Regions from separate parts of the Methylibium sp. T29-B genome, predicted to be linked through region 4. Evidence: predicted binding sites of a transcription regulator. Region 4 holds the regulator's gene; each other region holds the start of a gene.
What was found. Region 4 encodes FNR, which switches genes on or off when oxygen is low (the NO sensors DNR and NnrR bind a similar motif). Its sites were predicted from a motif close to TTGATNNNNATCAA; they were not measured.
Positions count from the first base shown of each region.

Region 1: Y694_RS18880 (MBL fold metallo-hydrolase RNA specificity domain-containing protein) is a predicted target of FNR. The motif match lies at 1,632-1,645, and genes of this name have one in related genera.
Region 2: Y694_RS00190 (hemerythrin domain-containing protein) is a predicted target of FNR. The motif match lies at 1,981-1,994, and genes of this name have one in related genera.
Region 3: Y694_RS09945 (PAS domain-containing methyl-accepting chemotaxis protein) is a predicted target of FNR. The motif match lies at 3,276-3,289, and genes of this name have one in related genera.

Region 1 covers NZ_AZSN01000183.1:616-6,475, forward strand. Annotated here, with positions in the region: gene Y694_RS26240 (hypothetical protein) at 2-193, opposite strand; gene Y694_RS18880 (MBL fold metallo-hydrolase RNA specificity domain-containing protein) at 190-1,545, opposite strand; gene Y694_RS18885 (response regulator transcription factor) at 1,683-2,363, opposite strand; gene Y694_RS18890 (PAS domain-containing sensor histidine kinase) at 2,360-3,592, opposite strand; gene Y694_RS22785 (diguanylate cyclase domain-containing protein) at 3,748-5,241, shown strand; partial or broken gene Y694_RS25015 (hypothetical protein) at 5,287-5,860, opposite strand, start outside.
Region 2 covers NZ_AZSN01000001.1:36,729-42,588, reverse strand. Annotated here, with positions in the region: gene Y694_RS00205 (NAD(P)/FAD-dependent oxidoreductase) at 1-1,069, shown strand, start outside; gene Y694_RS25225 (NAD(P)/FAD-dependent oxidoreductase) at 1-104, shown strand, start outside; gene Y694_RS00200 (hypothetical protein) at 1,075-1,350, opposite strand; partial or broken gene Y694_RS00195 (ferritin-like domain-containing protein) at 1,374-1,819, opposite strand; gene Y694_RS00190 (hemerythrin domain-containing protein) at 2,103-2,723, shown strand; gene Y694_RS00185 (YbaN family protein) at 2,789-3,208, shown strand; gene Y694_RS00180 (hypothetical protein) at 3,275-3,793, shown strand; gene Y694_RS00175 (arsenate reductase) at 3,798-4,154, shown strand; gene acnA (aconitate hydratase AcnA) at 4,203-5,860, opposite strand, start outside.
Region 3 covers NZ_AZSN01000047.1:20,916-26,775, reverse strand. Annotated here, with positions in the region: partial or broken gene Y694_RS24795 (MFS transporter) at 1-687, shown strand, start outside; gene Y694_RS09950 (SDR family NAD(P)-dependent oxidoreductase) at 678-1,463, opposite strand; gene Y694_RS09945 (PAS domain-containing methyl-accepting chemotaxis protein) at 1,566-3,215, opposite strand; gene Y694_RS09940 (MBL fold metallo-hydrolase) at 3,352-4,335, opposite strand; gene Y694_RS09935 (DEAD/DEAH box helicase) at 4,721-5,860, shown strand, end outside.
Region 4 covers NZ_AZSN01000084.1:3,291-9,150, reverse strand. Annotated here, with positions in the region: partial or broken gene Y694_RS23510 (sulfite exporter TauE/SafE family protein) at 1-478, opposite strand, end outside; gene hemN (oxygen-independent coproporphyrinogen III oxidase) at 564-1,994, opposite strand; gene fnr (fumarate/nitrate reduction transcriptional regulator Fnr) at 2,171-2,902, shown strand; gene Y694_RS13680 (hypothetical protein) at 2,933-3,187, opposite strand; gene Y694_RS13675 (hypothetical protein) at 3,223-3,471, opposite strand; partial or broken gene ccoG (cytochrome c oxidase accessory protein CcoG) at 3,496-4,979, opposite strand; gene ccoP (cytochrome-c oxidase, cbb3-type subunit III) at 5,011-5,860, opposite strand, start outside.

The sequences.
Region 1 (5,860 bases), on a different contig from region 4:
ATCACCAGCCCGGCACCGGCACCCACTGCGCCAGGCCGCCGGTGGCGGCCGCGACGGCAAAGCTGCGCAGGCCCGCGGCTTCGCGGTCCCGACCGCGGCCCTTGCGGCGCTCGCGCTCGACGCCGATCAGCAGGCCGGCACCGAGGGCCACCGCGAGGCCGAGGGCACCGTCCGGCAGCGTGACCCCGCTCACAGGTCCAGCGCCGCGCCGTGTTCCGGCACCGACACGCGCCAGCCCAGTTCGTCCTGGATGCGCAGCCGCAGCGTGTCGGCCGCCGCCGGCTCGCCGTGGACGACGAAGCAGCGCTCGGGCGGTGTCTCGAAGCCGCGCAGCCACTCCATCAGCCCGTCGGCATCGGCATGGCCGGAGAAGCCTTCGAGGTGGCTCACGGTGGCCTTCACCGCGACGTACTCGCCGTGGATCTTGACCTCGCGCGCACCGCCCACCAGCGCCGCGCCGCGCGTGCCGCCGACCTGGAAGCCGGGGAACACGATGTGGTTGCGCGGGTTGGGCGCCAGCGCCTTCAGGTGGTGCAGCACGCGCCCGCCGGTGGCCATGCCGCTGGCCGAGATGATGACCTTGGGCCAGCGCTGGCGCGTCAGGCGCTCGGACGCCTCGGGCCCGGCGACCAGCGTCACGTCGTCGGTCAGCGTGGCCGCCTCGCGCGGCGTGATGCGCAGCAGCTTGCGGTGGCGCTGGTACAGCGCGGTCGCGGTGCTCGCCATCGGGCTGTCCAGAAAGAGCGGCAGGTCGGCCGGGATCTCGCCGGCCGCCTTGAGCCGCTGCAGCACCAGCAGCAGGGCCTGCGCGCGACCGACGGCGAACGACGGCAGCAGCACGCTGCCGCCGCGCCGCACCGTGGCACGCACGATCTCGCCCAGATGCGCCTGCACGTTGTCGCGCGGATGGCAGCGGTTGCCGTAGGTCGACTCGATCAGCAGCACATCGGCCTGCGCCACGCGGCCCGGCGCGGGCATCAGCAGGTCGTCGCCGCGACCGAGATCGCCCGAGAACACCAGCGTGCGGCCGTTCGCGCACACGCTCACCGACATCGCCCCCAGCAGGTGGCCGGCGGGGGTGAACTCGATGCGGGCGTCGCCGACGCGCACCCCGCGCCCGGCCGGGGCCACGCCGATGCGGGCGATGGCGCGCTTGGCGTCGGCCACGCCGTACAGCGGCAGGGCCGGCGCATGCCGCGACCAGCCGCCGCGGTTGGCGCGGCGTGCGTCCTCCTCCTGCAGGTGGGCGCTGTCGAGCAGCAGCACCTCGGCGAGGTCGCGCGTGGCGGCGGAGGCATACACCGGGCCCTTGAATCCCTGCTTCACCAGCACCGGCAGCCAGCCGCAGTGGTCGAGGTGGGCGTGGCTCAGCACGACCGCGTCGATCTGCGCCGGCGGCACCGCCAGCGGCGCCCAGTTGCGCTCGCGCAGCGTCTTGTAGCCCTGGAACAGGCCGCAGTCGAGCAGCACGCGCGCGCCGCCCATCTCGACCAGGTGCTTCGAGCCGGTGACGGTGTCGGCGGCGCCGAGGAAGGTGAGCTTCATGCGCGTCGGTGGCCCGCGGGCCAGTGCATCGGACACGCCGCACTCTGGCACAGCCGGCGCGCAACGGCGCCGCGACTCGCCGGCGGCTGACCTGGATCAAGCTCACGTTCCGCCACCGGCCGCCCGGCCGCGCGCCGTCAGACCTGCATCAGCTCCTGCCGCACCGCGTACAACGCCAGCTCCACGTCGTTGCGCACCCCGGTCTTCTCGAGGATGCGGGCGCGGTAGGTGCTCACCGTGTTGGACGACAGCACCAGCTGCTCGGCGATCTCGCCGACGCTCTTGCCGGCCGCGAGCAGGCCGAACACCTGGTACTCGCGGTGCGACAGGCGCTCGTGCAGCGGGGCCTCGTCGTCGCCGACGCCGCCCTTCCTGCTGCCGATGCCGGCCCCCACCGCGCCCGCCAGCTGCTCGGCGACGCTGGGGGTGATGAAGAGCTTGCCCTGCGCCACCCTGCGGATGGCGTCGATCATCTGCTCGCTGTCGGCGCTCTTGTTCAGGTAGCCGGCCGCGCCGAGCTTGAGGCTGCGCACCGCGTACTGCCGGTCGGGATAGGTGCTGAGCATCAGCACCGGCAACCTCGGGAACTCGGCCTTCAGCGACTTCAGCACGTCGAGTCCGTCGCGCTGCGGCATCGCGATGTCGAGCAGCACCACGTCGGGCGGCGTGCCGGCGGCGGCGCCGGCGCGCACCAGGGCCATCGCGTCGGGGCCGTTGCCGGCTTCGCCGGCCAGCGCGATGTCCCCGGCGTCGGCCAGGATCTGCTTGATGCCCTGGCGCACGATCACGTGGTCGTCGCAGATGACGACGCGGATCATGGCCGCTCCTCCGGCGCGAGCGGCATCACCAACCGCACCAGCGTGCCCTGGCCGGGCGCGCTGTCGATCGTGAGACGCCCGCCGAAGTGCGCCGCGCGCTCGCGCATGCCCATCACGCCGTAGCTGCGCGGGTCGTTCAGCGCCTCGGCGGTGGTGCCGACGCCATCGTCGCGCACATCGAGGTAGAGCACCGGCTCGGGCGGCGCATCGACCACGATGCGGATGCCGACGCGACGCGCCTTCGCATGCCGCGCGATGTTCGACAGCAGCTCCTGGAAGATGCGGAACACCGCGATCGCCGACCCGCCCTCGGGCGGCGCGACGCCGGCGGCCACGTGCACCTGGATGTCGGCCTCCAGCTCGGCGCTCTCCAGCCACTCCTGGGCCTGCCACTCCAGCGCGGCCCACAGGCCCTGGTGATCGAGGATGCTGGGCCGCAGGTCGGTGATGATGCGGCCGACCTTGTCGACCGCGGTGTCGATCAGCGCGCCCATGCCCTCGCACTTGGCGGCCAGCGGCAGGCGGTCGGCGACGCGCTTCTCGAGCCAGTTGACGTCCATCTTCAGCGCCACCAGCAGCGAGCCGAGTTCGTCGTGGATCTCGCGGGCGATGCGGGTGCGCTCCTCTTCGCGCACCGTCTCCAGGTAGGCCGAGAGCCGGCGCCGCTGCGCGAGCGCGTCGCTGAGCGCGCGGGTGCGCTCGGCGACGCGCTGCTCCAGCCGGTCGTTGGTGCGTTCGAGCTCGCGCTTGGCGCGCACCAGCTGTTCCTCGGCCTGCTTGCGCGCGGTGATGTCGACGAAGGTGACCACCGCACCCACCACCGCGCCGGCCTCGACGATGGGGTAGGACGAGTACTCGGCCTGAAAGGAGCTGCCGTCGGCGCGCCACAGCACCTCGTGGTCGATGCGGCACGGCAACCCGCGGCGGAAGGCGTTGAAGATCGGACAGTCCGCCTCGGCGTAATGCGCACCGTTGCCGTGCGAGTGGTGGATCAGCGCATGCATGTTGCGGCCGAGCACCTCTTCGGTGCGGTAGCCCAGGCCCTGGGCGGCGGCGCGGTTCATGAAAGTGCAGCAGCCGTCGATGTCGATGCCGAAGATGCCGTCCCCGGTCGATTCGAGCAGCAGCGTGAGACGGTCCTGCCACGGCGTGCCGTCGTGGCGCGGCACGGCCCGAGGCGCCGCCGAGGCGGGCGGCAGGGCGGCAGGGTCGGGCGAACAGACGTGCATGCTCGACTTGGCGCAAGCCGTGTGCCACCGATCGGTTCGCGCGGCAAGGGTTTGCCCGGGCGCCGGCCCGGTGTTGCACGAGCTTGCCGACAGGCGCCACGTCGCGGGCTATCCTCGATCGTCGTGATGCTCCCGCCGCCAGGCCGTCCGTCGAGATGCCCGCTGTTCCCGCTGCCCGTGCCGAGAACGACGCCGATCGCGTGGCGCACCTGCGCCGCTTCGAGATCCTCGACAGCCTGCCCGAGGGGGCCTACGACGACATCGTGGCGCTGGCCTCGCAGCTCTGCGGCGCGCCGATCGCGCTGATCTCGCTGGTCGACGCCGAACGCCAGTGGTTCAAGGCCCGCGTCGGCCTCGAGGCCCAGGAGACCCCGCGCGACCTGGCCTTCTGCGACCACGCGCTGCTGCGGCCGGACGCGGTGTTCACGATCCCCGACGCCCATGCCGACCCGCGCTTCGCCGACAACCCGCTGGTCACCGGGCCGCCGCACATCCGCTTCTACGCCGGTGCACCGATCCTCGTGGAGGGCGGGCTGCCGATGGGCACGGTGTGCGTCATCGACACGCAGCCGCGCCTGCTGGCGCCGGCCCAGGCCGCGGCGCTGCAGGCCCTGGCACGCCAGACCGCGGCGCTGCTGGCGCTGCGTGCGCACACGCGCCTGGCGCAGCAGCAGGCGGCCGAACTGGCGAAGACCTCGGCCGAGGCGCAGCGCGAGCGGCAGCGCAGCGCGGAGTTGCTGGACCTGGTGCTGCGCGGCGGCAACCTCGGTCTCTGGGACATCCACGTGCCCTCCAACGTCTGGACCGCGAACGCGCGCGAACTCGAGATGCTGGGGCATGCCGCCGACGGGGCCGGGCCGAGCACCACCGACTGGCGCACGCTGATCCATCCCGACGACTGGCCGCAGGTGCGGGCCGCGCTGCAGGCCCACCTGGGCGGCGCGGCGCCGGCCTTCCAGTGCGAGCACCGCATGCGGCATCGCGCGGGCCACTGGATCTGGGTGCAGAGCCATGCGGTGGTGGTCGACCGCAGCGCGGACGGGCAGCCGCTGCGCGTGGTCGGCACGCACCGCGACGTGACGCGCCGCAAGGAGGCCGAGGCCGAGATCGAGCTGGCGCATGCGCGGCTGCAGCAGCTGTCGACGACCGATGCGCTGACCGGGGTGGGCAACCGGCGCCATTTCGACGACTGCCTGGCCCGCGAGTGGGCGCGCAGCGCGCGGACACACCAGCCGCTGGCGCTGCTGATGATCGACATCGACCACTTCAAGCTCTACAACGACCGCTACGGCCACCCTGCCGGCGACGACTGCCTGCGCCGCGTGGCCGAGCTCATCACCGCCTGCGCGCGGCGCGGCGGCGAGATCGTGGCGCGCTACGGCGGCGAGGAGTTCGCGGTGCTGCTGCCGGGCACGCCGATCGATGGCGCGCGAGCCGTCGCGCAGCGCTGCCTGCAGGCGCTGCGCGACGCCGCGATCGAGCACCTGGCATCGCCGACCGACGGCGTGGTGTCGCTGAGCATCGGCGTGGCCGTGCGGGTGGCGGGCAAGTCGATCGAGCCCAAGGCCCTCACCGACGCGGCAGACGCCGCGCTCTACGAGGCCAAGCGCGGCGGCCGGGACCGGCTGGCCGTCGGTACCGCGGGCTGAGCGCGGCAGCGGCGCCGCGCGCGTCGGCGCAGCGGTCCGATGGGATCAGGGCAGCGTGACGCGCATCTGCACCACGTAGCGCCGGTCGCGCGCGATCTCGGCGCTGGACAGCACCCCGCGTTCGCTGCGTCGCTCGCTGCCGCCGTCGCTGGCGACGGTGACCCACTCACCGAGCGGCAGCTGCACCGTGGTCAGCAGGCCGGCGCGGTCGATGCTGCCCTCGGGCTGGGGCTGGCCGCGGAAGTCGTAGCGCGAGGGCATGCCGCCGGAGGCCAGCGCGCTGGCCTCGGTGCGCACTTCCACCGTGACCGGCGAGCCGCCGCCGGGCCAACGGGGCCGCACCGCGACGCTGCGCCCGGTGTCGACGTAGCTGCTGCCGGCGATCGCGCCGGGGCCGCTGGGCGTCCACACCACCTCCAGCCAGGTCAGCGGCACGGACGCGCCCACGTTCAGCATCCCCTGACCGCCGTTGAGCACGAGCAGCCGGTGCTGCGCATCGCCCGATCGGTCGCCGCTGCGCGACTCGAGCGTCACGCCGGCGCGGCCGGACACCTGGCCGTTCGGCCCCACCGTCACCGCACCGTCGCGCAGGCCGCCGCCGCTGGCCGTGAAGCTGGAC
Region 2 (5,860 bases), on a different contig from region 4:
CGTGGGCACCGGGGCGACGGGCATCCAGGTCATCCAGACGATCGCGAGTCAGGTCGGCCACCTCAAGGTGTTCCTGCGCACGCCGCAGTACACGATCCCGATGAACAACCCGAAGTACACCGAGGCGGTCTGGGCCGGATTCTCGAGCCGCTTCCACGAGATGAAGGAACGCGTGCAGCGCACCTTTGCCGGCCACGTCTACGACTTCGGCGGCTACGGCACTTGGGCCGAAAGGACGCCCGAGGAGCGGATCGCCGTGCTGGAGGAGCTCTGGAACGACGGCTCGCTGGCGTTGTGGCTGGCCTCGTTCTCCGAAATGTTCTTCGACGAAAAGGTCAACGCCGAGGTCTCCGAGTTCGTGCGCGGGAAGATGCGCGAGCGGCTCAAGGACCCGATGCTGTGCGAGAAGTTGATCCCCACGAACTACGGCTTCGGGACCAACCGCGTGCCACTGGACACCAACTACCTGGAGGCCTACCACCGCCCGAACGTCGAGATCGTTGACGTGAAGGCGTCGCCGATCGAGTGCGTCACGCCCGAAGGTGTGCGAACGGCCGACGGCAGGCTCCACGAACTCGACATCCTGATCCTGGCGACGGGTTTCGATGCGGGAACGGGTGCACTGACGCGCATCGACATCCGCGGTCGCGGCGGGCGCTCGCTCAAGGACGACTGGGGCCGCGAGATCCGCACCACGATGGGCCTGCAGGTGCACGGCTATCCCAACCTCTTCACGACCGGGGCGCCACTGGCGCCGTCGGCGGCCTTCTGCAACATGACCACCTGCCTGCAGCAGCAGGTCGACTGGATCACCGAGTGCCTGGTGGCGCTGCGCCGTAAGGGCCTGACCGTCATCGAGCCCAGCCGGGCGCTGGAAGACGAATGGGTGGCTCACCACGACGAGACCTCCAACGCGACGCTGCTGGTCAAGACCGATTCCTGGTACATGGGAACCAATGTCAAGGGCAAGCAGCGCCGCATGCTTTCGTACATCGGTGGGGTCGGAAAATACCGCCAACGCTGCGAAGAACTGGCCGCCGGCGGCTATCCGGGTTTCGAGATGCGCTGAGTTTGCTAGTCGGTCTCGGGCGTCAGCGTCAGGACGGCGGGGATCGTCTCGTCGCAGTTGTCCAGCAGCCCGGCATGCACGGCCCGCAATGTCGCGAGGCTGCCGACGTGGGGCAGGACCGTGTCCGCACCGCAGAGCGGACACACGGCGGTGGATTCGCCGTGTGTCCAACTCACCACGTCGGACGGCTCGAAGATAGCCAGGCAAGAGAAGCAGCCTGCAATCCGCGCCGAAGCCAGTTCGGCGCGGTTGTTGAAGGAATCGTAGCCAGTGTCCGACATGTGCGAAGCGTCGGTTGCAGGACTCAGGACGTCACGCTGTCGCGCAGCGCCTTGATCTGGTCGTGGTTGGACTGCACCCCAAGCAACTGCCGGCCGAGCGTCTGCTGCACGTCGATCGGCAGTTGCTGCTTCAGCGCCTTGCGGTAGCGGGCCAGTGCCGCGTCCTCGCCGCGCTCGCACTCCTCCAGCAACGCGTGATCGCTGCTGCCGGTGAATGCATCCTTCACCGACACCCATCCCCGATGAAGGCGCCGGCGACGCTGCCATGATCCTCGGGGCTTCCCCCGTGCTGCAGGACCAGGGCCTGCAACTCCACCGCGGCGCTTTCGCATTCCGCGGCACGGGCCTGCAGTGTCTGCTTGAGGGCGACGGACTCGGCTCGCTCGGCGCATTTCGCGAATCCGTACTGGCCGTCCTTCGACGTTTCGATCAGTTCGTTCAGGATCTGGATGACTTGCTTGTCGCTCATGGGAACTCCTCGAAGTTGGGCAAGTGGGACCACCCGGGATGGATGGGACCGTGGCAACTCGATGATGGGTAGCCTGCAGTCCAAAGGCAGTAGGGCGATCGCGCCGCGTGCTGTACGAACGCGCCTACACCGTGTCTCCTTCGCTGCGAATGAACGGCCTCTTGATCTGGCGCAAGGCCTGCTGGGCGGTCTGGATCGACGCTAGCGACCGACGGCGCGGCGGGTGTTTATCGCCGTGGCCGTACGCTTTCTTACACTGCATCAACCCCCCGTGCACGCCAGCTTGACCATCATTCGCCAGGAGCATCGGGCTCTGTCTGCGATGCTGCGCGCCATCCACCTGATGCTGGGAGAGCATCGCCGGCGCGGAACGCTGCCGGACTTCGGGATGTTGCGCGCCATGCTCTTCTACGTCGACGAATTTCCCGAGCGCCTGCACCATGCCAAGGAAAGCCGGCTGCTGTTTCCGATGCTGCGGTCGCGCAGCGCAGAGCGCACCGCCGTGCTGAACCGGCTCGATCAGGACCATGCCCAGGGCGAGCAGTTCATCCGCAAACTCGAACACGAGCTGCTGGCCTTCGAGGTGATGGCCGAGACGCCCCAGGGCGAGGAGCGACGCGAGCGTTTCGAGCGCTCGATGACGGCCTACATGCACTTCTACCTGAACCACATGCGCACGGAGGAGGCGATGGTGCTGCCGATGGCCGAGCGCGTGCTCGGTGATCAGGACTGGAGCGAACTCGATGCGGCCTTCCTGCAGAACCGCGACCCGCTTGCCGGCGACGAGGGCGATGCGGTGTATGCCGATGTCTTCAGGCGCATCACCGAAGCGCAACCGACCCTGCTGGGTCTGGGCTCCGCGCTGGAAGCACTGGCCGGGCGGGCGACGGCGAGGTCCGTCTAGAGCGCTCGAGACCGGCCCAGGCGGCCGGGCGACCGATCGGTCTCCGGCGGACCGATACTGCGTCCATGCAGGACGAGGCCCCAATTCCCCCGACGCCGCGCTGGATTCGCGCGCTGTGGTCGCTGGCGGGGGGGCTGGCCTTGCTGACGGGCCTGGTCGGCATCGTGCTGCCCTTGTTGCCCACGACGCCCTTCGTGCTGCTGGCGGCCTTCTGCTTTGCGCGCGGGAGCGAGCGCTGCGAACGTTGGCTGCTCGGGCATCGACGCTTCGGACCGATGATTCAGGCGTGGCGTTCGCATCGCGCGATCCCGCTGGCGGCGAAGCGACTGGCCACGGTGATGATGACGCTGGGCTGTGTCTGGTCGTGGTGGTGGCTGACTTCGCCCTGGCGATGGATGCCCGCACTGTGTTGCACCGCCGTTGCGCTGTGGATGTGGCGCCTGCCGACGGCGGACGCGACGCGGCGGCTGCCAGGTCGCGATTGAGCGACGTTGCTCAATCGCGATCTCCGCGCGACCGGGTCGGATTTCGCTCGCGGGCAGAATTTGCGCATGAACCGGCCGACCCCCGCTGCTGCATCGACCACCCTGCGCTGCATGCTGCTGTGGATCGGCGTGCTCGCGTTGTCAGCCTGCGCCGGTTACAGCCCTTCGGGCCTGCCCGTCGGTACACCGCAGGCGCAGGTCATCGAGCGCATGGGGCCGCCGACCGGGCGCTATGCACTCGCTCCAGCCGGTGAGCGGCTGGAGTTCGCCCGAGGCCCGATGGGCAAGCACACTTACATGCTCGACTTCGATGCCGACCAGCGGCTGCTGCGCTGGGAACAGGTGCTGACCGAGAAGAACTTCTATGCACTGCAGATCGGCATGAGCCGCGACGAAGTGCTGCGGCGCATCGGCCATCCGTCGAACGTGCGCTTCCTGTCACGTCAGCAGCACCAGCTCTGGTCGTACCGCTACGACACGCCGTTCTGCGTGTGGTTCCAGGTCAGCCTCGACACCTCCGACAAGGTGGCCGAACTGGGCAACAACGTCGATCCGCAGTGCGACGATCTCTTCGACGGTCGCTGATTCCATGCCCACGATCACCCTGTACGGCATCCCGAACTGCGACACCGTGAAGCGGGCCCGCGCCTGGCTGGAGGCCCGCGACGTTGGCTACACGTTTCACGACTTCAAGAAGCAGGGCGTGCCTCCCGACGCGCTGGCCAGATGGGTGTCCGCCACCGGCTGGGAGACGCTGGTCAACCGCAAGGGCACGACCTGGCGCCAACTCGATCCTGCGGTGCGGGAGTCCGTCGTCGACGCGTCGAGCGCCCAGCGGGCGCTCAGGGAACATCCGTCGCTGGTGAAGCGGCCCGTGGTGGAGTGGCCGGGTGGCGTGACGGTCGGCTTCGACGAGGCGGTATTCAGCGCACGGCTGTCCCACTGAGGACGCGACGACCGTCGTGCCGCGTCCTCACAACTCACAAGGCGGTGGTCACGCGGCGAGCAACTGCCTCAGCACGAAGGGCAGGATGCCGCCGTGCTTGTAGTAGTCCACCTCGATCGGCGTGTCGATGCGCAGCGTGACGATCACGGTCTTCTTCTCACCGGTGGGCGTGGTGATCACCAGCGTGGCGTCCGATTGCGGCTTCATGTCGGCATCGACCACCACGTCCACCACCTCGTCACCGATCAGTCCCAGCGTGCTCCATGAGTCGCTGCCCTTGAACTGCAGCGGCAGTACGCCCATGCCGACCAGGTTGCTGCGGTGGATGCGCTCGAAGCTCTTCGCCACCACGGCCTTGATGCCCAGCAGCTGCGTGCCCTTGGCGGCCCAGTCGCGCGACGAGCCGGTGCCGTACTCCTCGCCGCCGAAGATCACCGTGGGTACGCCGGCGGCGATGTACTGCATGGCGGCGTCGTAGATCGCGAGCTTGCGGCCCTTGTCCGCACCGTCGAGCTGGAAGAGGGTGTAGCCACCTTCCTCGCGCGCGCCGTCGTCCTTGGGCGGCAGCATCAGGTTCTTGATGCGCACGTTGGCGAAGGTGCCGCGCATCATCACCTCGTGGTTGCCGCGGCGCGAGCCGTAGCTGTTGAAGTCGGCCTTCAGCACACCGTGCTCTAGCAGGTACTTGCCGGCCGGCGTGGTGTCCTTGAAGGAGCCGGCCGGCGAGATGTGGTCGGTGGTGATCGAGTCGCCGAACAGGCCCATGATGCGTGCGCCCTTCACGCCGGCGTCCGCCACGGCCGGCTCCATGGTGAAGTCCTGGAAGAACGGCGGCTCGGCGATGTAGGTGCTCTTGGGCCAGGTGTAGACATGGCCCTTCACGCCCTTGATCTGTTCCCACAGCTTGCCGGGATCGCTCTTGACCTTGTCGTAATTCTTCTTGAACGCCTTGCCGTCCATCGCGAACTTCATCAGCTTGTAGATCTCGTCGCTGGTGGGCCAGATGTCGCCCAGGTAGACCGGCTTGCCGCCCTTGCCGGTGCCCACCGGTTCCGTCATCAGGTCCCTGCTCACGGTGCCGGCGATCGCATAGGCCACCACCAGCGGCGGGCTGGCCAGGAAGTTGGCCTTCAGGTTCGGGTGGATGCGGGCCTCGAAGTTGCGGTTGCCCGACAGCACGGCGGCGCACACCAGGTCGTTCTTCGTGATCGCCTCGTTGATCTCGGGCGTCAGGTCGCCGGCATTGCCGATGCAGGTGGTGCAGCCGTAGCCAGCGACGAAGAAGCCCAGCTTCTCCAGGTAGGGCAGCAGGCCGGCCTTCTCCAGGTACTCGGTGACGATGCGCGAGCCCGGCGCGAGCGAGGTCTTCACGTGCTTCTTCACCTTCAGCCCGGCCTCGACCGCCTTCTTCGCCAGCAGCCCGGCGGCCAGCAGCACGCCCGGATTGCTGGTGTTGGTGCAGGAGGTGATGGCGGCGATCAGCACGTCGCCGTTCCGGATTTCCAGGCCGTCGCTGGTGGCAAAGGCCTGCCCCAGCTTCTCAGCCGGCTGGTTGAAGCCGTTCTCCGCCGGCGGCTTGCTGAACAGCGAGCCGAACTGCGACTTCACGTGGCCGAGTTCGATGCGATCCTGCGGCCGCTTCGGGCCCGACAGCGACGGCGCCACTGTGCCCAGGTCGAGCTTCACGACCGCGCTGTAGTCGATGT
Region 3 (5,860 bases), on a different contig from region 4:
GCCTGGGTGCTGCGCGGCAATGCCCGTCAGCTCGCCGCGGCCGGCAGCGTGCCGGTCGAAGGCACCCGAGTGGCCGTCAGGCGCGCGCTGGCCGACCCGAGCTACCGGCTGCTGAGCGCGGGCTTCTTCATCTGCGGTTTCCACGTCGCCTTCATCGCGACCCACCTGCCAGGCGTGGTGGCCGCCTGCCAGCTGCCGCCGTCGATCGGGGCGTGGGCGCTGGCGGTGGTGGGTCTGTTCAACATCGTCGGCAGCGTCGCGATGGGCTGGGCACTGAGCCACGGTGGCGGGCGCTGGCGCATGAAATCGATGCTGGCCATGCTCTATGCGTCCCGCGCGGTGATCGTGCTGCTGTTCCTGATCGCACCGAAGACCGAGGCGGTGATGCTGGTGTTCTCGGCCGCGATCGGCCTCACCTTCCTGGCCACCGTGCCGCCCACCGCGGGCCTGGTGGCGAAGTTCTTCGGGCCGGCTCACATGGCCACGCTGTTCGGCATCGTCATGCTGGCGCACCAGCTCGGCGGCTTCCTCGGGGCCTATTTCGGCGGCAAGGCCTTCGAGTGGACCGGTGCCTACGATGCCATCTGGATCGTCGACATCCTGCTGGCGGTCGGAGCAGCGCTGGTGCACCTGCCGATTCGCGAGCCCGGTCCGGCGACCCGCGCCGCCGCCGCGGCTCAGGCCTGAACCGTGTAGTTCAGCGCAAGCCGGCCGCCATCGGCGTAGACGATCTGGCCGGTCAGGTAGCTGGCCGCGTCGCTGGCCAGGAAGGCCACCACGTCGGCGATCTCGGCCGGCTCGCCCAGCCGCTTCAAGGGCGTGCGACCGAGGATGCGCTGGCGGGCCTCGTCGCTGGTCAGCACGGCCTGCGTGGCCAGCTCGGTGGCGATCGTGCCGGGTGCCACCGCATTCACGCGCACGCCGTGGTCGGCCAGCGCCAGGGCCATCGCGCGGGTGAGCTGGTTGATGCCGCCCTTGCTGGCGTTGTAGCTGGCGATCGTGGGGATGGCCATCAGGCCGTTGACCGAGCTCATGTTGACGATGACGCCGCGACCCTGGGACGCCATCGTGCGGGCGCAGGCCTGGCCGACGAGGAACGCGCCCTTGAGGTTGACGCCGATCACCGCGTCCCAGTCGGCCTCGGTGACGTCGAGGAAGTCGGCCGCCCTGAAGATGCCGGCGTTGTTGACCAGCACGTCGATCCGGCCGAAGGCCGCCAGCGTGGCGGCGTGCGCGGCCTGTACCTGATCGGCGCGCGACACGTCGCAGTGCCGGTAGATCGCCTGCACGCCGGCGGCGGCCAGGCGCGCGGCCATCGTCTGGCCGCGCTCGTCGTCCACGTCCCATAGCGCGACCGGTGCGCCCTCGCGCGCGAAGCGCTCCGCACAGGCCGCGCCGATGCCTTGAGCGGCGCCGGTGACCACGGTCACACGGCCCGAAAGCGCGAAGTTCACGGTGTTCATTCCGGCTCCCGAATGCCGAGAGCCCGCGCAAAGGGCGGGCTCTCCGCGAAGGCAGTTTAGTGCCGGCCGGCGCTGCGGCACAGCGCAACGACTGTGCGCGGATCAGGCAGCGTGGGTGACTTGCTTCATCGAGCGGCGCAACGCCACCGCGTCGGGCGTGGCCGATGCGCTGCCATCGAGGCGGAACACCTTCACCGTTTCCGCCAGCGTGCCCGACTGCTGCGACAGCGACACCGCCGATGCCGCCATCTGCTCGACCAGCGCGGCGTTCTGCTGCGTGATCGTGTCGAGCTGCGTGACCGCTTCGTTGATCTGCGAGATGCCGGTCAGCTGCTCGCGCGCGCCGTGGCTGATCTCGCTGATCAGTTGGCCGACCTGCTGCACCGTGCGCAAGGCGTCGTCCATCGTCGACCGGGCCGCGTCGGTGAGGCGGCTGCCGGTGTCGACCTTGGCGGCCGAGTCCTCGATCAGTTGCTTGACCTCCTTCGCCGCCGACGAAGTGCGCTGCGCGAGCGCCCGCACCTCGGAGGCCACGACCGAGAAGCCGCGTCCCTGTTCACCGGCCCGGGCGGCCTCGACCGCGGCGTTGAGCGCGAGGATGTTGGTCTGGAATGCGATCCCGTCGATCACCTGGATGATCTCGCCGATGCGCTGCGACGATGCGCTGATCTCGCCCATCGTGCGGGTGACGTCCTGCACCGCGTCGCTGCTGCGCTGGGTCACCGCCGTGGCCTGGGTGGCCAGGCGCGTGGCCTGCTCGGCGGAATCGGCGCTCTGGCGCACGGTGCCGGTGATCTGTTCCATCGAGGCGGCGGTCTCCTGCAGGCTGCTCGCCTGCGACTCGGTCCGTCCCGAGAGATCCTGGTTGCCCGAGGCGATCTCGCCGGTGACGACGCGCATCTGCTCGATCTCGTTGCGCGCGTCGCGCACGATGGACTGCAGGTTCACGTTCAACTGGTTCAGTCCTTTCGTGAGCTGGCCGACGAGGTCGTGGCGGTCGATATCGATCTTCTGCGTCAGGTCGCCGGCGGCCATGCGATTGGCGAACTGCACCAGCTGCGCGAGCGGAGCGATCGTCATCCGGTTCAAGTAGGCGGCGGCGGCCACCGAGCAGAGCAGCAGCGTGGCGATGGCCGTCAGCGCCGGGCCCAGCGCAGGCCACTGCAGCAGGCTACCGCCGGTGACGGCCGCACCCGTCACGAAGCCGGCCGATCCCAGCAGCGCGGCGACGACACCGAGCTTCACCTGAACCGGCAGGCGCAGCACATTCGAGAGGCGGCCCAGCCAGGTGTCGACCCGCAGGCGGCCGGCGTCGAAACGGTGGACCAGTTGTCCGGCGGCCTTCTCGGTACGCATCACTGCATAGAGTTCCTCGGCACGCTCGACATCGGCGCGATCCGGGGCCGTCCGCACCGACATGTAGCCGGTCGGCTGGTCGCCGCTCATGAGCGGCGTGACGTTCGCGATCACCCAGTAGCAGCTACCGTCCTTGCGACGGTTCTTGACCGGCGCCGACCACGGTTGGCCGGAGGCGATGGTGGCCCACATGTCGCGGAAGGCCTCCTCGGGCATGTCGGGGTGGCGGATCATGTTGTGCGGCTGGCCCAGCAGTTCTTCCCGTGCGTAGCCGCTGACCGTGATGAAGGCCGGGTTGCAGTAGGTGATGCGCCCCTTCAGGTCGGTCGTCGAGACCAGGGTTTCGCCGGCGGGGAAGGGGTACTCGCTGGCTGTCACGGGGGTGTTCAGGCGCATGGGATCCTTTGGCGCATCGATGTGTGCGCCGGATCATCGGCAGTGCGTCGCCTCCGCCATTTGATGCAGCGCAATATCGGAGCGTTGCCGCCATGGCCTCCGTGAGGTCCGTCACGGTGGGGGCTGCCGCCGGCGTTCAGCGTGCGCCGGGGGCGGGCGCCTGTGCGTTGCGCGCTTCGCGATCGAGCCACACGCCGAGGCCTTGCGCGTTGAGCTCGACATCCACCGTCAGCAACTCGTCGATCTGCGCATCGGAAAGCACGCTGCCAGCCGCCCGGAGTCTCCGGCGATAGAGCTGTGCCAGTCCGTGGCGCAGTTGCTGATCGCGATCGCCGGCCGTCGCAAGTGGTCGCGCCAGTGCGACCATTGCATCGATCTGCTCGAACAGCTGCTCGGCGAAAGAATCGACCTCGTCGATGCGGCTGTAGTGGGTGAGGTACATGCAGTCCGGGCGCTTCTCGAGCATGCGCGCGATCGAGGTCTTCAAGGGCCCGGGTTCGAACTGCACCGGCGTCGTCGTCGGCAGGACGTAACGACCGCCTGGGGTCCGGAACTCCGGATACGACAGGCCGAAGGTGTCGCCGGTGAACCAGCCGCGGCTGCGCTCGTCCCAGATGCAATGGTGGTGTCGCGCATGGCCGGGCGTCTCGATCAGCAGCAGCGGCCGGCCCGCCAGGTCGAGCACCATGCCGTCGTGGCTGGCGAGCACGCGCTCGGCCGGCACCGGCTGCACCGTGCCGTAGGTACGGGCCACTTCCTCGGCTCCATACACCGCGCTGGCACCCGCGACCAGTGCGCTCGGGTCGATCATGTGCGGCGCGCCGCGCGGATGCACCACCAGCCGGGCGTTCGGCAACTGCTGCATCAGCAGGCCGGCGGCGCCGGCATGATCGAGGTGCACATGGGTGACGATCACGTAATCGACCGCGCCGCGGTCCAGGCCCTGCACGTCGAGCGCGGCCAGCAGGCGCGGCAGCGCGTCGTTGATGCCGCTGTCGACGTAGGCGGCATGGCCGCCTTCGACGACGAGATAGGCCGCATCGAAGCGAGGCCGCATGAAGCCGGTGTCGATCGCGGTGATGCCGTGGCCAAGCGCTTCGAGGAACGGGAAGGTCGTCATCGCAGGACAGGCGGGGAGTGGTGGGAGGAGGCGATTCGATTGTAGGAATTGCCCGCCGGCGGCCTGTCCACCCGGGGACATGCGCGCCCGAATTCGGCACGGGCAGGCGGGATGTGCGACAATGCTTGCTGCGCTGCAAAAAGCAGCCTCCCTCACCCGCGCCGCGGGCCCCGAGGGTCAGTGCATCGTCACCAGTCCGGCCCCACCCGTTTCCCATCGGGGCCATTGCACCCAGTGCAGTCCGTCTGTTGGTCGATGTGTTTTGGACCAACCTGCCGCATCTCTGCATGCGGCGATGACGGACCCGCCGGCAACCCGGCGGGGATGCTTCGTGACTGCTTCGAATTTTGAATCCCTTGGTCTTGCCGCTCCGCTGCTGCATGCCGTGACCCAGCTCGGCTTCACTGCGCCCACCAGCGTGCAGGAACAAGCCATCCCCGCTGCCCTGAAGGGCGGCGACTGGATGGTGAGCAGCCAGACCGGCAGCGGCAAGACCGCGGCCTTCCTGCTGCCGGTGCTGCACCGCCTGCTGAATGCCGGTGCCGCCGAACAGACCCGCGTCGCGACGCCGCGCGCCGTGGTGCTGTGCCCGACCCGCGAACTTGCCCAGCAGGTGTCCGCCGACGCGATCGACCTGATGCGCGGCGTGGGCGAAGCGCTGCGCGCCGAAGCCAAGCAGCACCCGCTGCGCGACGCCGCGCGCGGCCTGCGCATCGCCACCGTGGTGGGTGGCATGCCGTTCGGCAAGCAACTGTTCGACCTGCGCGGCGCCCAACTCGTCGTGGCCACTCCCGGCCGCCTGCTCGACCTGCACAGCCGTGGTCAGATCCGCCTCGACGCGACGCAGGTGCTGGTGGTCGACGAGGCCGACCGCATGCTGGACCTCGGCTTTGCCGAGGACCTGGCGGCGATCGCCGACGCCACCGCCCAGCGCGACCAGACCATGATGTTCTCGGCCACCTTCGCGCCGCGGATCATGGCGCTGGCCAGCAAGCTGATGCGCTCGCCCGGCCGCCTGGAACTGGCGACCGCACACGACGTGCACAGCGACATCACCCAGACCCTGCACTGGGCCGACAACATGGGCCACAAGCAGGCGCTGCTGGAGCACTGGCTGCGCGATGCCGAGGTGGACCAGGCCGTGGTGTTCGCCAGCACCCAGGTCGACACCGAAGCCATCGCCGAGGCGCTGCAGCAGCAAGGCCACTCGGCCGTCGCGCTGCACGGCGCGATGCCGCAGGCGGTGCGCAACCGTCGTCTGCAGAACGTGCGTGACGGCCATGTGCGCGTGCTCGTCGCCACCGACGTGGCGGCGCGCGGCCTCGACGTGCCGAGCATCAGCCACGTCATCAACTTCGGCCTGCCGATGAAGGCTGAAGACTACGTGCACCGCATCGGCCGCACCGGCCGGGCCGGCCGCAGCGGTACCGCAATCACCATCGCCGAGCACCGCGAGCGCGGCAAGATCCGTGCGATCGAGGCCTTCACCCGCCAGCCGATCGAGGCCAGCGTGATCGTCGGTCTG
Region 4 (5,860 bases):
AGGCCAGCCCGCCGCCCAGCGCGAAGGCGAGCATGACCGCCGCGCCCGCCAGCGGCCCGTCGGCCAGCGCCGCAACGACCAGCGCTGAATAGAGCAGGCCGCAAGGCCAGGCCGCCCACAGCGCACCGGCCGTACCGGCCCAGCCCCAGCCGCGCCGCCGCCCCATCGCAGGGAGCGGCCCGAGCATGGGGATGGCCACGCCGGGTGCGGAGCCGGTGCCCAGCACGACGCGGGGCATGCGTCCGGCCACCAGCAGCCACAGGCCGAACACCACCACGGCCACCTGCAGCAGGGTCCACAGCGGCCGCAACCAGCGGGTGGCCTGGGCCAGTTCGGCCATCCATCCCGCCCCGGTAGCCACCAGCGCCCCCGCCAGGCCGTAGGACAGCAGGCGCCCCAGATGCAGGGCGGCGGCGGCCCGCGCAGGCCGTGCGCCGCCGCAGGACCGCTCGATCGCCGCGCAGGGCGCGGCGCACATCGCGGCACAGTGCGGACTGCCCGCGATGCCGATCGCCAGCCCGGCCGCCACCAGCGAGAGGCTCATGCGGTGACTGTCCCTTGCGTCAGATCAGCCGCGAATAGCGTTCGCGATCGCGGTCGGCCTGCAGGTGACGATCGAACACCATCGCCACCGCGCGCACGAAGTACCAGCCCAGCGGGGTGAGCTGGATCGCGTCGTCGTCGATCTCGATCAGCCCCTGCCCGGCCAGTGGCTGCAGCCGGCGCAGTTCGGCCTCGAAGTAGCGGCGGAAATCGAGCAGGTGGGCCAGTTCGATGGATTCGAACACCACCCGCCCCTGGCACATCAGCGCCATGATCACCGAGCGGCGCACCACATCGTCCCGCGTCAGCACGAGGCCGCGCACCACCGGCAGTTCCCCGGAGCGCAGGGCGTCCTGGTACTCCGGCAGCGTCTTCGCGTTCTGGCTGTAGGTCGCGCCGATGCGGCCGATGGCCGAGACGCCCAGGCCGATCAGGTCGCAGTCGGGCTGGGTGCTGTAGCCCTGGAAATTGCGGTGCAGCCGGCCCTGCCGCTTGGCCGCGGCCAGCGCGTCACCCGGCAGGGCGAAGTGGTCCATGCCGATGTAGTCGTAGCCGTGCGCCAGGAAGGCGGCGATCGCGTTCGACAGCATCGTCACGCGCTGGGCGGTGCCCGGCAGGTCTGCCGCATGGATGCGCCGCTGCGGCTTGAAGCGCTGCGGCAGATGCGCATAGCTGTAGAGCGCCACGCGGTCCGGCCGCAACCGCGCCACCTGCTCCACCGTCCGGGCCAGCGAGGCCGGGGTCTGCTTGGGCAAGCCGTGGATCAGGTCGACGTTGATCGAATCGAAGCCCAATGCGCGCGCGCTGGCGATCAGCGCCTCCACCTGCTCGGCCGGCTGCACGCGGTGCACCGCGTGCTGCACTTCGGGGTCGAAGTCCTGCACGCCGAAGCTCAGGCGGTTGAAGCCCAGCGCCTTCAGGTGCGAAAGCCGCGAGGCACTGACGGTGCGCGGGTCGACCTCGATCGAGCATTCGGCCTGCGGCTGCAGGTCGAAGGCGCCGCGCAGCAGGGCCATCAGCTGCGACAGCTCCGCATCGTCCAGGAAGGTCGGCGTACCGCCGCCGAGGTGCAGCTGACTGACGCGCTGGCGGCTGCCGATCACGTCCTGGTGCAATGCCACCTCGCGGCCCAGCCACTCCAGGTACTCGGTGCCGCGCCGGTGCTGCCGGGTGATCACCTTGTTGCAGGCGCAGTAGTAGCAGACCGACTCGCAGAATGGGATGTGGACGTAGATCGACAGCGGTGTGCCGCCGCCCACCGCGCCGGCCGCCGGGGCGCCGCTGCGGCGCTGGCCCAGGGCCTGCCGGTACTGAGCGGGGCCGAAGGCCTCCACGAAGCGGTCGGCAGTCGGGTAGGAGGTGTAGCGCGGCCCACCGGCGTCCAGACGACTCAGGAGTTCCTCGCTCGGCGCAGCCGGTTCCAGCATGTCGGTCAGGGTCGGAGGGGGCATGTCCGGACTGTGCCGAGGGCCTCTCACCGGGCTCTTGATCTGGGTCAAGGCCGGTCGCCGGCGGCCTCCGACAATCCACGCACAGCTTGAGGTCGATCATGCAACTTGCCCCTCACGACACTGCCGCCGACTCACATGCTCCATCGCGGGTGGCGCACAAGATCATAATGAAGCGCATGGAACGTGAACCGATCCGCATCGAGGCCCTCAAGGTCGCATGCTCCAGTTGCAACCTGCGCGAGCTCTGCCTGCCGGTGGGGCTGTCGGACGACGATCTCGACCACCTCGACCAGCTGGTCGGCAGCCGCCGCCCCGTGAAGCGCGGCGACACGCTGTTCCACGCCGGGGATCGCTTCGAGTCGCTTTATGCGGTGCGCACCGGCTTCTTCAAGACCTGCGTGTCCGCCGACGACGGCCGCGACCAGGTGACCGGCTTCCAGATGGCCGGCGAACTGCTGGGACTGGACGGCATCAGCACCGACCGCCATGCCTGCGACGCGGTGGCGCTGGAGGACTCCCAGGTCTGCCAGATCCCCTACTCGCAGCTCGAGAAGCTGTCGCGCGAATCCACGCCGCTGCAGCACCAGTTCCACAAGATCATGAGCCGCGAGATCGTGCGCGACCACGGCGTGATGCTGCTGCTCGGCAGCATGCGGGCCGAGGAGCGGCTCGCGGCCTTCCTGCTGAACCTCACGCAGCGCCTGCAGGCACGCGGCTTCTCGGCCTCGTCGCTCGTGCTGCGCATGACGCGCGAGGAGATCGGCAGCTACCTCGGTCTCAAGCTGGAGACCGTGAGCCGCACCTTCTCGAAGTTCCAGGACGAAGGTCTGCTCGAGGTGAAGCAGCGCGACATCCGCGTGCTCGACGAATCCGGGCTGCGCCGGCTCGTCAACGGCCCGGCCTGCTGAAGGTTCGCCGCCTGCCTCGCCCGGCGCGACTCAGGGCCAGCGGCGCGGCTCGGTATTGGCCGGCTCCGGCGTTGCCAGTAGCAGCGTCAACATCGACGTCAGCGCGCACACGGTCCAGAACGCGAAGAAGGCCAGCGTGTAGACGCCAGCCGGCGACACCGTCTCCAGCGCGCGCCCGACCCAGCCGTTCAGTTCCGCCGGGTCGGCTGCGCTGAACACCAGGACCTCCAGCACACCCGCCATCAGGAACGACGGCCAGGCGATCCACAGCGTGCGTTGTCTCATCGTCGCGAGCTCCGGGTCGACGGGCGGCACCACGCTCAGCGCTCGGGGCGCGGCGTGGCCGCATGATTGCGCGCCTGCACTGCCGGCGTGTCGCTGCCCAGCGGTTCGCTGCTGCGGCTGAGCACCGGGTCGCTGCCACGCACGGCGATCACGGCAGTGACGATGCCAGCCACCACGACCGCCAGCGGGCCGCCCAGCACCAGCCACAGCATGGGCTCGCGCCACCAGGGCAGCGGCCGCTCAGGCGCGGGCGTCGGGCGGGTTGCGTTCTCGTTCGGGGTCATGGGTTGCTCCGGAGAGGGCCGCGTTCAGCGCGGCACGACGAAGGTGGATTTCTCGGACACGCTGGCCGCCGGCTGCATGCCGTCGGCCTCGCGGATGATCTCGAAGCGCAGGGGTGGGCGCCGGGGCCCAGGGCCGCGGCGCTCTGCGGCGGCACTTGCACCGCGACAGGCACCCAGCGCGACTCGGCCGGGGCCAGCCGCACCTCGTCACGCACCTGCGCCTGCGCGCCGGCGATGCCGCTCACCACCACCCGGTAGCGCTGCTCCGACTCGGTGGCGTTCATGATCTGCAACCGGTAGACATTCTCGATGCGCCCTTCGTCGACCAGCCTTGCCAACGTACCGCGGTCGCGCACCACGTCGACGCGCATCGGGCTGCGCAGCACGAGACTGGTGACGAAGCCGACCGAGATCAGCAGCAGGATCACGCCGTAGACCAGCACGCGCGGACGGAACACACGCCGCCAGTCCAGCCTGCTCTGCCCGGCAGCCAGGCCGTTCTGCGTCGCATAGCGGATCAGTCCGCGCGGATACGCCATCTTGTCCATCACGCCGTTGCACACGTCGATGCAGGCGGCACAACCGATGCACTCGTATTGCAGCCCCTCGCGGATGTCGATGCCGGTCGGGCAGACCTGCACGCACAGCGTGCAGTCGATGCAGTCGCCTTTGCCCTGGGCGGCCAGCGCGTCGTGCGCCAGGCTGCGCGGGCGCGAGCCGCGCGGCTCTCCGCGCCCGCCGTCATAGCTGATGATCAGGGTGTCGTGGTCGAACATCGCGCTCTGGAAGCGCGCGTACGGGCACATGTACTTGCACACCTGCTCGCGCATGAAGCCGGCGTTGCCATAGGTCGCGAAGCCGTAGAACAGCACCCAGAACGCTTCCCAGGGGCCGGGCCCGGCCGACCCCGGGCCGGCCAGACCGATCAGCGCGAGCACCTCGCCGCCCAGTTCGCGGATCGGCGTGAAGTAGCCGACGAAGGTGAAGCCAGTCCACAGGCCGATCGCCAGCCACACCGCGTGCTTGGCCGACCGGCGGGCCAGCTTCGCGGCGCCCCAGGGCGCGGCATCGAGCTTCAGGCGCGCCTGGCGGTCGCCTTCGATATGGTGCTCGACCCACATGAAGATCTCGGTGTAGACCGTCTGCGGGCAGGCGTAGCCGCACCACAGGCGGCCTGCCACCGCGGTGAACAGGAACAGCCCGTAAGCCGACAGGATGAGCAGGCCCGTCAGGTAGATGAAGTCCTGCGGGTAGAGCACCAGGTCGAAGATGTAGAAGCGCCGTGCGCCCAGGTCGAACAGCACCGCCGGGCGGCCGTTCCAGGGCAGCCAGGGCAGCCCGTAGAACACCAGCTGCGTGAGCCACACCAGCGCCCAGCGCCACGCAGCGAACCAGCCATGCACCGAACGCGCGTGGATGGTCGCCTGCTTCGCATACAGCGAGACCATCTCGCCGGTGTCGTCGGACACCGGCGCGATCGGGATCACGCGTGACGCCGGTCGACTCATCGACAACTCGCGCCAGGGCGGCGGCGGTGACTCATTTCGCTGCGGCCGTTGTCGTGGCCCCGCCGTTCGAGAGCCCCCAGACGTAGGCGGCGAGCACCTGGATCTGCGCATCGCTCAGCCGCCCGGCGTGCGCCGGCATCACGTTGGTCTTGCCTTCGTTGATCATCCGGACCACCGCCTCCTCGCCCCAGCCGTGCAGCCAGATCCGATCGCTGAGGTTGGGCGCGCCGAGCGCCGGGTTGCCCTTGCCGCCCGGGCCGTGGCAGGCTGCGCAGGCCGTGAACTTGGTGCGTCCGATCTGGGCCGCGATGCTGTCGTGCGGGCTGCCCGAAAGGCTCAGCACGTAGTTCGCGACGTTGCGCACATCGTCGGCGCTGCCGACTGCCGCCGCCATCGGCGGCATCATGCCCTGGCGCCCCTGGGCAATCGATTGCGCAATCTGCTCGGGCGACCCGCCGTGCAGCCAGTCGGTATCGGTCAGGTTCGGAAAACCCTTGCTGCCCCGCGCGTCGGAACCGTGGCACTGCGCGCAGTTGTTGATGAACAGCCGCTCGCCCAGCGCATGGGCCTGCGGGTCACGCGCCAGTTCGGCGGCCGACATCGTGGTGAAGCGCGCGTAGAGAGGCTCCACTTGGGCGCGACCGCGCGCCATCTCCGATTCGTACTCCGACTGCGAGGTCCAGCGCAGCTGGCCTGGGTGGGTGCCCAGCCCCGGATAGAGCACCAGATAGAGCGCACCGAACAACACCGTCAGCACGAACAGACCCATCCACCACAGCGGCAGCGGGTTGTTCAGCTCGCGCAGATCCTCGTCCCAGACATGGCCGGTGGTGTTGTCGCCGGCCATCACCTTACGGCGGCTGGCGATGAACAGCAGCACC